Regions from separate parts of the Anabaena sp. UHCC 0399 genome, predicted to be linked through region 2. Evidence: predicted binding sites of a transcription regulator. Region 2 holds the regulator's gene; each other region holds the start of a gene.
The links. Region 2 encodes NtcA, which controls nitrogen genes in cyanobacteria. Its sites were predicted from a motif close to TNTGTANNNNNNNNTACANA; they were not measured.
Positions count from the first base shown of each region.

Region 1: the regulator NtcA is predicted to act here: its motif matches at 1,852-1,871, upstream of VB693_RS03280 (cell division protein SepF).
Region 3: the regulator NtcA is predicted to act here: its motif matches at 1,921-1,940, upstream of glnA (type I glutamate--ammonia ligase).

Region 1 covers NZ_JAYGGZ010000004.1:80,460-84,679, forward strand. Annotated here, with positions in the region: gene VB693_RS03270 (RNA helicase) at 1-99, opposite strand, end outside; gene proC (pyrroline-5-carboxylate reductase) at 247-1,062, opposite strand; gene VB693_RS03280 (cell division protein SepF) at 1,148-1,744, opposite strand; gene VB693_RS03285 (YggS family pyridoxal phosphate-dependent enzyme) at 2,201-2,869, opposite strand; gene pipX (transcriptional coactivator PipX) at 2,866-3,144, opposite strand; gene VB693_RS03295 (anthranilate synthase component I) at 3,627-4,220, opposite strand, start outside.
Region 2 covers NZ_JAYGGZ010000069.1:12,563-16,782, reverse strand. Annotated here, with positions in the region: gene hisB (imidazoleglycerol-phosphate dehydratase HisB) at 1-467, opposite strand, end outside; gene fabI (enoyl-ACP reductase FabI) at 753-1,529, opposite strand; gene ntcA (global nitrogen regulator NtcA) at 2,050-2,721, shown strand; gene VB693_RS26305 (DUF3084 domain-containing protein) at 2,894-4,220, shown strand, end outside.
Region 3 covers NZ_JAYGGZ010000006.1:23,369-27,588, reverse strand. Annotated here, with positions in the region: gene VB693_RS04830 (Z1 domain-containing protein) at 1-470, opposite strand, end outside; gene VB693_RS04825 (hypothetical protein) at 479-943, opposite strand; gene apcB (allophycocyanin subunit beta) at 1,195-1,704, opposite strand; gene glnA (type I glutamate--ammonia ligase) at 2,065-3,480, shown strand; gene VB693_RS04810 (glycosyltransferase family 8 protein) at 3,556-4,220, opposite strand, start outside.

The DNA.
Region 1 (4,220 bases), on a different contig from region 2:
CGCGTTCAGGGACGCGATCGCATCTTTTTGAAACTGATCTAGCTCAAAGGGAAATATCAACCCTAGGTCTAGTTCTGGAGACGGCGCGGGATAATTCACTCAATCACTTTTACAACCGGACTGTTTACTATATTAACGAGTCTTTTGTCAACTTCGTTAGTGAGAATAAGAATTGGGAATTGGGAATTGGGAAAAATTCTCTATTTTCTCCTACTCACCACTCACTACTCCCCACTCACCACTCTCTCATTTTCCCAATTCTTGCGATCGCAATGCAGCTGCTTTGACTGCTTCAATTAAGGCGGAACGAAATCCTGCTTGTTCTAATTTAGCTACACCTGCAATTGTTGTTCCACCAGGGCTGGTAACACGGTCTTTTAGTTCGGCTGGGTGCATTCTGCTATCTTGCAATAATTTGCTTGTCCCTAATACGGTTTGTAATGCTAGTTGATTAGCTATTGACCTCGGTAATCCGGCGGCGACTCCACCATCGGCGAGGGCTTCTACTAAGATGGCTACGTAAGCCGGGCCACTCCCAGATAACCCTGTGACTGCATCCATCAAGGATTCGCTCACTTCGACAATTTCCCCTACAGCCGAGAATATCTGCTGTGCTAACTTTTGGTGTTGGGGGTGGGTGTATGCACCTAAGCACATAGCTGTCATACCTGCACCAACTGTGGCAGGGGTGTTGGGCATGGCTCTAATGACTGGTAATTGCGGGAATGCTGCTTCTAGCTGACTTAAAGACACTCCCGCCAAAATGGAAATGACTAGGGGTGAGTGTCCTGAAACTAAAATCATTTCTGCTAATTCTTGAGCGATCGCACTAAATACCTGCGGTTTCACTGCCAAAAACACCACTTCTTGGGCTTGACTGAACACCAGACTATTATCTGTGGTGACACTCACATCATATTTCTGTTTTAAAAAAGCTTGGCGCACTAGCTGGGGTTCGCTGACTATGACTTCTGATGGGTGATAAATTTCTCGCGCAATAAGGCGGGATAACAGCGATTCTCCCATTACCCCACCACCAATCAAGCCAAATTTTATAGTCATTAGTCACTTAGTCATTGGTCATTTGTCGATAGTCAATAGTCAAAAACCTTTAACTTTTGACTATTGACTAATGACTAATCTAACCTTATTGTACCATTCTGTTAGGTTCATTGCCCCAAGCAGTTGGACTGGGGGTTGCAGGACGAGAGGGACGGGCTGGGGGTTGGGGTACTTCATGAATGACTCCACCTTGTGTGCTGACTTGCACGCAGCTGGGCGTAAACAAAAAGATACTTTCGCCAATGCGTTCTTGATGTCCATCTAATGCGTAAGTCCCACCAGCTACAAAATCAACTGCACGTTGTGCTTGATCTGGATCCATGATTGTCAGATTCAACACTACTGACTTGCGCTCACGCAATGCTTGAATTGCCTGGGGCATTTCTTCAAATGTCCGAGGTTCTAGAACTAATACTTCAGAAATTCCGTTAATTGCTCCTGGCATACCAATCACATTCCCCATCGTCGATTTTGTTCCTGTTACTACCTCATCACCCATTGTAGTCACTGGTTCTCGCCAACGTCGATTAGGTGGGGTGGCTTCTGCTGGTGCTGGCTGAGGATTTTCTTGTTGATACAAATTTTGGTAGTTATCTGTATCTGCTTCTTCTTCGTAGTATTCGTATTCCACTTGTTCATTGAGACCTACAAAGTCTCGTAGTTTAGAAAATATATTATTCATTTAGTGACGCTCCTGCTGATAATTGTCTCTATTTATTCCGGTTCATCAAATGATGTAGCTAACGGTAAAGCTACAAAGGGCAGACAATCCCAATAATTTTATCGTTATTTGTAGCATCTACTACTGTTATTGGCAATGGGCTGACGTTGTACCAATTCACAATTCAAAATTAAGGGAGCTAGATATCACAAGTTCTTGAGTATGTATATCTGTCAGATTCTTTTTCAAATTGGTATTACATGGAACGTCTGTACATTAACCTAGATACAATAATTGAGTCAAGATTATATCCCAACACTGATCCGAAAGGAAGTTGACTTCAACACCTTTTTCTGATTTTTTATTTTCATTAAAAAAATATTTTATGTGTTTTATAGCACCAGTATGACTCTAGTCTAACCGTAGTTCATACTGGGCAACCAAAAACACGATCAAAAAATAATGGGGCTGTTCTACCTAAGTGCGCTTACCAAACAAGATAGTCCCTAATCTTACCATTGTTGCCCCAGCCTGTACTGCCAGTTGGTAGTCCCCTGACATACCCATCGATAACTCTTGCATTTTGATGTGATCCCAGTTTTGTTCAGAAATTTCTTTGGCTAACTGGTGAGTTTCATTAAACACATGAAGACTTTCAGTATCGTCTAGACCAAATGGCGGAATTGTCATTAAACCCTGAATTTGTAAATTTTTACACTGGTTGAGGGCAGGTAAATCGGCTAGTAGTTCCGGCACACTCCAACCCGACTTACTGGGATCAGGGAGGATTTTTACTTGTAGGCACACTTGGGGACTTACGCCTAGCTGTTGTGCTACTTGATTTAAACGCTGTGCCAGCTGCAAACTATCTAAGGAGTGAATCCAGTCAAATTGTTCAAGGGCTTTTTTGGCTTTATTACTTTGCAAATGGCCAATAAAATGCCAAGTAATATCTGAGAACTCTTGTAACTGTTCTTGTTTGGTAGCAGCTTCTTGGATGCGATTTTCAGCAAAATCGCGGATACCAGCTGCATAGGCAACACGAATAACTTCAGTTGGCATTTGCTTGGTGACAGCAATTAACCTGACTGAAGCTGGAATAGATGCACGAATTTGAGTAATACGTTCGCTAATCGAACTAATCATTGGAAGGTGCGTTGGAAAACACTCTGAAGCTGATCGTACTCCTGTGACAGACCATTACGACGCAAAGTTCGCAAACGATTTTCCAACAACATTCGGGCTTCTGTACGCCCTATGGGTTGAAATTTCAGTGCCTTCATGTCGTTCACCACCAAAAAAAACAGGCGTTGGGCGTAGAGTGTAGTGAACAGATCCTGGGCATCATCAACCATGCAGATCCGATATAGCAAGCCCCAAGTGGGATGATTGATGTAAGTTTCTGCGCTTTCTGGATTCATCTAATAATCAAGTAGGAGAATAATATATTTTTTGGCAGTGAAGTACAAACATCCAGACGATAATATCTCCCTTTCGCCAGAATATTTGTAGAAATTCATTTGAGAATCAGCAAATTCTACCCTTTTATGAAGTTGATGACGACCTTGATATTTCTGATAGGTAGATGAAGCTAGTAAAACAAGACAAAAAGCAAAAGAGAACAGACTGAGTATGTGGGCTTTGGGATAACTTCTACAATGCGCTAACGATGGGATGCGCCCTTTGAACTCGTCCAGGGCAAAAGCCGACTCTGATACTGCTGTTTACTCTCACATCTCTCTATGTTGCCATAATTATCGCTCGTTAGAGCAAAATCTCCAACAGGGGAATTTTCCTAATAATTGTTCATCTTAACAGTCTGTATTGTTACAGTTTGGGGAATTCAATTCAAAATTCAAAATTCAAAATTCAAAATTGAATCACCCCTGTCACCTGTCACCTGTCACCTGTCACCTGTTCCCCTAACCATTTTCAATGCTGCCAACTGCGCTTGGGCTTTGTGCAGAGATTCGTACCATTCTTTTTCCGGGTCACTGTCGGCGACAATTCCAGCACCTACTTGTCCCCAGACGGTTTTGAATGGGGCGTTGGGGGTTAGTAGTAGGGTACGGATGAGAATATTTAAGTCTAGGTTGCCGCGCCAATCTAAATAACCGCATGAACCGTAGAATAAGCTGCGGCGCACTGGTTCTAGTTCTTCGATGATTTCCATGCACCGGACTTTGGGACAGCCTGTAATTGTACCACCAGGGAATAAGGCACGAATTAAATCAATGGGTGTGCAATCGCTCAATTTCCCTGTAACATTGCTGACAAGGTGCATAACGTGACTATATCTTTCAATGGTCAGCAATTCATCAACGGTGACTGTTCCCCATTCACAGACTCGCCCTAAATCATTGCGTTCCAAATCTACCAGCATGATGTGTTCTGCCCGTTCTTTGGTGTTGCTGAGGAGTTCTTTAGCTAGTTGCTGGTCTTGTTCTGGAGTTATACCACGCGATCGCGTGCCGGCGATCGGTCTGGTTTGGGCTTG
Region 2 (4,220 bases):
ACTAACGCCACAAAAAATTCTCGCACCAATTGCGTGTCATAAGTCCCCACTCGTTGGGTAGGAATTGTTAAACCATAGCTCAGGTGAGGGCGACCAGAAAAGTCTAGCGCAACCTGTACTAAAGCTTCATCTAAAGGGGCTAAAAAATTACCAAAGCGGACAATGCCTTTTCTGTCGCCTAATGCCTTATGCAAAGCTTGTCCTAGGGTAATGCCTACATCTTCATTAGTGTGGTGGTCGTCAATCTCCCAGTCACCTTTGGCTTTGACATCCAAATCAATCAAGCCGTGAGAGGAAATTTGATGCAACATATGATCCAAAAACGGAATCCCTGTGGCAGCTTGGCAAATGCCACTACCATCTAGGTTGATAGTAACTTGCACATCAGTTTCACCAGTAGTGCGATGTACTGAGGCAACGCGAGAGGATGAGGAGAAATTAACTTGGGGATAATCGCTGATTTGCATAGAGGTTGGGAACTGGGGACTAGGAATTTTAGATTTTGCGGAAAGTTCTGTAGGCGGGTTTCCCGCCGTAGGAAACTTTTCAAGACGGATTTTAGATTTTGGATTGAATAATCTAAAATCCACTCATTGAAAAGCTGGGGATTGGGGATTGGGGACACAAGTTATTCACTGCGTGACGCTAGCGCGTAGCTTGCTTCTCCAGAGGAGTACAATTTTGAATTTTGTAGCTTGCTTCTCGTAGAGTATTTTGAATTTTGAATTTATATGCCCCTTTCCCAAATCGTATTACATTCCCATGATTTCGTATCCTGAATCCACGTACAGGACTTGTCCTGTGATACCGCTAGATAAATCGCTAGCCAAGAAAGCCGCCGTGTTACCTACTTCTGTTTGGGTGACAGTACGCCGCAAAGGAGCGACGGCTTCGACATGGTGAATCATATCTAAGATGCCACCAACAGCACTAGATGCTAAGGTGCGGATAGGCCCCGCAGAGATGGCATTAACGCGAATATTTTGAGGGCCGAGTTCAGATGCTAAATAACGCACACTAGCTTCTAATCCTGCCTTAGCCACACCCATAACGTTGTAGTTAGGAATTGCCCTCACGCCACCCAAATATGTCAGGGTAATGATACTTCCCCCCTCTGTCATTAATGGTTTGGCTGCACCACTTAACTGCACAAGTGAATAGGTACTAATGTCTAAAGCTGTAGCAAAGCCAGAACGAGAAGTTTGGCTAAAATCTCCAGTTAAATCATCTTTGTTAGCAAAGGCCAAACAATGAATCAGAATATCTAGTCGTCCCCACTTGTCGCGGATTGTCTCAAAGGTAGATTGAATCTGTTCGTCGTTTTGGACATTACAGGGAACAAATAAACTGGGGTTGAGAGGTTCTACTAGTTCAGCAACTTTCTTCTCCATTTTGCCCCTTTCATCTGGTAGATAGGTAATGCCGAGATTCGCTCCTGCCGCGTGTAGTTGTTGGGCAATCCCCCAAGCAATAGAGCGGTTATTGGCAATACCCGTTACCAGAGCGTTTTTTCCATTCAGATTCAGCATAGAAACCCTTGATGTAAGCGATTTATGAAAATAGAGGCTAGGGACTGGTGACTGGTGGCTGGGGACTAGTGACTGGGGATAAGGAACTGCGGATTAGGTATTGTTTTCTTTTACCTTTTACCTCTTGCCTCCTGCACCCTACCTCCTGACTCCTGCCTTCATGAGCATACTAGAATCTGAGGCACGTTTGTATTTGTTTTATACATGATGGGCAAAAATAATAATTAGTAAATGTGTTTTTTTGATTTAAAATACATATTATTCCTTAAGAAATTCTCAAGATTACTTAAGTTTTTAGAGAAAAAACCTGATGGTTATAGCAAGCAGAAGTATCTATCAAGAACTGCTAGCTAAAAATAGCAGAAATTAGGTATCATTATAAACAAATAACTATGAAGTTATGGGTTTAAGTATAGTAAAGTACAGCAAGGTTAACGGTGCTTTATTGATTTTTCAGGTGTATTCTTAGGTAATTAGTTTTCACTTTTTTGTTATTCCGGCATTGGGTAGGGGAAGGGAGATGATCGTGACACAAGATAAGGCCCTAGCAAATGTTTTTCGCCAGATGGCAACTGGAGCTTTTCCACCAGTTGTCGAAACGTTTGAACGAAATAAAACGATCTTTTTTCCTGGCGATCCTGCCGAACGAGTTTATTTTCTTTTGAAAGGCGCAGTCAAGCTTTCCAGGGTGTATGAGGCAGGAGAAGAAATTACAGTTGCACTATTGCGGGAAAATAGCGTTTTTGGCGTTCTGTCTTTATTGACGGGCAATAAATCTGATCGGTTTTACCATGCGGTGGCATTTACCCCAGTAGAATTGCTGTCTGCACCAATTGAACAAGTAGAGCAAGCACTCAAGGAAAATCCTGAATTATCAATGTTGATGCTGCGGGGTTTATCTTCGCGGATTTTGCAAACAGAGATGATGATTGAAACCTTAGCGCACCGAGACATGGGTTCGAGGTTGATTAGTTTTTTACTGATTCTCTGTCGTGACTTTGGCATTCCTTGTGCAGATGGGATCACAATTGATTTGAAGTTATCTCATCAAGCGATCGCAGAAGCAATTGGTTCGACGCGCGTGACAGTTACCAGATTATTAGGGGATCTGCGTGAGAAAAAGATGATTTCGATTCACAAAAAGAAGATTACTGTGCATAAACCTGTGACTCTCAGCAGACAGTTCACATAAAATCCATTGGGGTCAGGGGCGGTGGAGCGTGTTATATTTCTTTAGATAACACTCAATAGTTGGCATTAAATCTAAAATCTTGAGTAATTTCAGCTATTGCCGACCCCCCCATCCTCCCCAGACAATGACTGAAAGTAGTAGGCTGTATCTGGAAACATTTCGGTAGCTGAAGATGACAACCGGCTACATCCTCATCGCAGCAATTTTAATTTTGGGAGGCGTAATTGCCACTGTTGGCGATCGCATCGGCACAAGAGTTGGCAAAGCACGCCTCTCTCTCTTTAAGCTTCGCCCCAAAAACACGGCTGTAGTGGTAACGATTTTTAGTGGTGTACTGACAGCAGCCACAACCCTAGCTATTCTGTTTTTGGCTGATGAAGGCTTACGGAAAGGGGTATTTGAGTTAGAAGATATTCAAAAAGACCTCCGACAAAAACGAGAACAACTCAAAGTTGCTGAAGATCAAAAAAGTCAGGTAGAGGCTGAACGCAACCAAGCCAATCAGGAATTAGAAACCACCAAAAAAGAAAAATTTACAGCGCAGCAAGATTTAGCTCAAACCCAAACTAAACTCCAGCGCACCCAAAACCAGTATCAAAAAGCTATAGCTGAACTCCAAAGTGTTTACAATCAAAGGAAAGCACTACAGATAGCTGTTACCAAACTAGAGACAGAACGTAGACGGCTGTATATAGAAGCCCAAAAAGCAATTGCCGAACGCGATCGCGAAATAGCTAACCGTCAACAAGCCATAGAACAACGCGATCGGGAACTGAGTAATCGTCAACAAGCCATAGAACAACGTGATCGCGAACTGGCTAACCGTCAACAAGCCATAGAACAACGCGATCAAAAAATTGCCCAACTAGATAAACTCATCCAAAATCGCAATTTAGAAATTACCCAAAGAGAACAGGTAATTGCCAAACGGGAATCTCTACTCAAAGAATTGGAAAGACAACAGGATTATCTAGAACAGGAAGTGGCGAGACTGGAAAAATATTACCAGTCATATCGTGACTTACGCTTGGGTAAATTGGCTTTAGTTCGGGGTCAAGTTATTGCGGCGGCTGTAGTGCGTGTTAACCAAACGACTACTGCCCAACAAGTAATTGTGCAACTACTGCAAGAAGCCAATCGCAATGCTAGCATCGAATTAGCTGAACCTGGAACTGCTGCTAATACACAACTGCTGCGTGTAACTCCAGATAGAGTTGAGCAGCTGATCAAACAAATTAACGATGGTCGAGAATACGTAGTGAGAATTTTCTCAGCTGGCAATTATGTGAGGGGGGAACAGCAGATAGAATTTTTCGCCGATACAGCTAGAAATGTCTTAGTATTTTCTGAAGGTGAGGTATTGGCGACAACTACCGCCGATGCTAAAACTATGACCTCATACCAATTAAGGCAAAGATTAGATTTATTAATTTCAGCATCTCAATTTCGTGCTAGAAATTCGGGTATTGTCGAAGGTGTACAAATTGATGGTACGTTTA
Region 3 (4,220 bases), on a different contig from region 2:
GGAATTACTTTAGTTTTAGCAAAATCAATGGGGTCTTTTTTCCATGCTTCCCAATCAAAAAAAACAGGACCACCTTGAACTTGATTATTAAAACGGTTTGCAGTTTGTTTTCCTAACCATGTATTGTCAGAAGTTAAGACAATAAAACAACGAAAGTTATTTTCATAAGACAGGGCTAAGGTAGCAATAGTCGTGTTGGTTTTACCACTTTGAACTCGACCGTAAATTAGTCCTGTTGTGCCATTTGGAATAGGGTCATTTCCTTTATAATGTTGATTTACTAAGCCTGTACTATCTTTTCCAACATCACCATTACCAAAAGTTTCTGAATAAACATTGACGCAGTTTTGGACAATTTCAATAGCAGTTTCTTTAAGTTTATTAGATTCTTCTTGCCCAATTTGCTTTTCTAGTCTCTTAATTAATTTGTCAATACAAGAACCATTTGTTGTAATAGAAGTATTTGTCATAATTTACTTTAAGCTAATAAAACTGCATCTGGCCAATTATTTTGGGGAATTGTGCGTTCTAAAGGTACTCTTCCTGTACCTTTAACATAGTAACTACCTCTTGATTCTCTTTTTATGGAAACACGCTGATTTACTAAACCCTCGCTAGTATCAATAATTGACGATAATTGTTCTTCTGATAGACAGCAAATTCCATCCCGATGACAAATCAATGCTATAAAAAGTTTGATATTAGGATAGATTTGATGAAAACTTGCTAGTGCTATTTCTTCCTGGTGACTGAAACTAAATGACCAAGAGGAAGTGGGTTTTCTCGATATTTTAAATAGAATAGCAGACTCTTTATTTGTGCTTTTTATAAGATACAAAGATGAATGGATAGAAGATAAATAGCTTATAGATATATAGGAAGTTTCTTTGAGGAGTCGAATAAAAGCTGCACCATGCAAAAATTCTAAATCATTGATACTCATGGAACTATGGTCTAAAACTATATATCTTGTTACAGATTATACCATGAAAGTTATGTATTATTATATTGAAAAAAGAAAAAGCGATACCTTCGGTAAGCTCCGCTAACGCCGCATCCATTAAACTTTCTAACCGCCTTCATACCAATCATGATAAATTTATGTAACAAAAAAAGCGATCGCCTTTTCACACAGCCAAGAGGCGATCGCTTGATTAAACTATGTAAACAGACATCTTGACAGTTATTAACTGCTTACACATCCTGTTCGCTTAACTCACGAGTGATGTGGTCAAATGGCTCATCCACAAAAGCAGTGCTGCTAACACCCGCAGCTGCTACTTGTTCTTTCACCAAATCCTTAAGAATTTGCACACCGCGAACTGTCGGAGCAATAGGTACACTCAGCGAATTGTAGGTTTCCCGTAGACCTTGCAACACACGCTCATCTAAAACGTTGGTATTACCAGCAACCAGCGCGTATGTAGCGTAGCGCAGGTAGTAGTCCATATCTCGCAAACAAGCTGCATAACGACGAGTTGTATAAGCGTTACCACCAGGACGAATTAACTCTGGTAGTTCTTCAAACAACTTAGCACCAGCTTGCTTCACAAGTGCCGCCGCATTCGAGTTAATTGCAGCCGCAGCTTGTACGCGAGCTGTGCCACTCTCAAAATAAGATTTCAAGCTGTCGATCGCGTTCCGGTCAAAATAACGACCAGTTACGTCATAATTCTTAATTAAGGTTGTTACTGCGTCACGCATTCCTTCTTCTCCCAATCGTTGCTATCGTGGTTTGATATTTATTTGGCCGCACTTACGCACCAGTAAATTTTTGTGCTATCTAGATATAGATTTGGCACAAAAACCATCTATCTATTATTTAAGGATTCTATGTCAAAGTTGACCCCTCTGAGATGAACTTTCCCCCTTTTGTGCAGATGTCGAAAGAAAGGTTAATATTACCTGTAATCCAGATGATCTGTAACAACTACTACAAAACTCTCTAATGTAGAGAATCTACGATATTTCAGGTGTGTCACAACTTTGTTCCGCTCAGTAGGGTTAGGATGCTTTGGCAGATTCTGGTTTGACGTTAAGAAATTGGCAGAGAAGGAGTAACGAATGACAACCCCACAAGAAGTCTTGAAAATGATTCAAGACGAAAACATCCAGATGATTGATTTGAAATTCGTCGATACACTCGGCACTTGGCAGCATTTGACGATGTTCCAAGACCAGATTGACGAAACTTCATTCTCTGATGGTGTACCCTTCGACGGTTCCAGCATTCGGGGTTGGAAAGGCATCGAAGAATCAGACATGACAATGGTGCTAGATCCTAACACCGCTTGGATCGACCCATTCATGGCAGAGCCAACATTAAGTATTATTTGTAGCATCAAAGAACCTCGTACTGGCGAATGGTATAACCGTTGCCCACGGGTTATTGCTCAAAAAGCAGTAGACTACTTAGTTTCTAGTGGTCTTGGTGACACCGCTTTCTTTGGCCCTGAAGCTGAATTCTTCATCTTTGATGATGTCCGCTATGACCAAACTGCCAACGAGGGATACTACCACGTAGATTCAATAGAAGGCCGTTGGAATTTCGGTAGAAAAGAAAGCCCCAACCTCGGTTACAAAACCCGCTTCAAAGAAGGTTACTTCCCAGTTGCGCCAACAGATACTTTCCAAGATATGCGGACAGAAATGCTGTTGACGATGGCAAAACTAGGTGTGCCTATTGAAAAGCATCACCACGAAGTAGCGACCGGCGGTCAGTGTGAATTGGGCTTCCGCTTTGGTAAATTAATCGAAGCGGCTGACTGGTTGATGATCTACAAATACGTGATCAAAAACGTAGCTAACAAATACGGCAGAACCGTTACCTTCATGCCCAAACCTGTGTTTGGCGATAACGGTTCTGGGATGCACACCCACCAGTCGATTTGGAAAGATGGTAAACCTCTGTTTGCCGGCGACAAGTATGCTGGTTTGAGTGATATGGCACTGTACTACATTGGTGGTATTCTCAAACACGCACCAGCATTGTTGGCAATCACCAATCCTTCCACCAACTCCTACAAGCGTCTAGTGCCTGGTTATGAAGCACCTGTAAACTTGGCTTACTCCCAAGGTAATCGTTCTGCTTCTGTGCGTATTCCTCTCTCTGGTACTAACCCCAAAGCCAAGCGTTTAGAGTTCCGTTGTCCAGACGCTACCTCTAACCCTTACTTGGCATTTGCAGCCATGCTGTGTGCTGGTATCGATGGGATCAAGAACAAAATCCATCCCGGTGAACCTTTAGACAAAAATATCTATGAACTCTCTCCAGAAGAACTGGCGAAAGTTCCTTCCACACCTGGTTCTTTAGAATTGGCATTGGAAGCACTGGAAAATGACCACGCTTTCTTAACAGAATCAGGCGTATTCACTGAAGACTTTATCCAAAACTGGATTGATTACAAGCTAGCTAACGAAGTTAAGCAGTTACAATTGCGTCCTCATCCTTATGAGTTCTATCTTTATTACGACGCTTAATTAATACCTGTTTGCAATTATATCCAAACGTGTAAATTTTGCCACCCTATAGGGTGGCTTTTTTGCGTACCAAAGCTAAGATTTGATAACTCCTTGGAGCAAAAATTTAATTTTTTGTTTTAGTGAAATGTACGTTTTTTTGAACACCGCTAGATTTTGTTGTCTTTGTTTTTTAGCTAATTGTTCAACACCCCAACTTGACCAGATTTTACTATCCAAATATTCAAAAAATAAATGTTTTTCTGGATGATTACAGTTATCATGCCACGGTTTTTCATGGGAAGAAAAATGTATAATAAAAGGATGATTAACTAGGTTATTATATTCTTCTTCACTATATGGACTATCTTGCCAAGATTGATATCTAAACAGGTACGGCATCTGATTCCACCTGGAATCAATAGTTTCCCATTGCCCTGCTAAAATTGCATTCATAGCATCTTGGTCATGCCAACGTATATACTTTTTATATTTATCTAAATACTCAAATATTTTTTGACTTGTCTCCTCTTTTCTCCATTTTTTAAGATTCATGACAAGCACACCAGAATTAAAGTATTTGCAGTCTGGAGAAATACCCAATTCTTGATAATTAATCAGTCCTCTAGGAGATGAGACATAGGGCGCACCCATATCTGGGACTGCCAAAAGATAGTTATCATGAATATCGATATTCCATAGTTCTTGCAAACTCGTTTTGACAATTACGTCGCTATCAATGTAAATAGCTTTGTTAATTT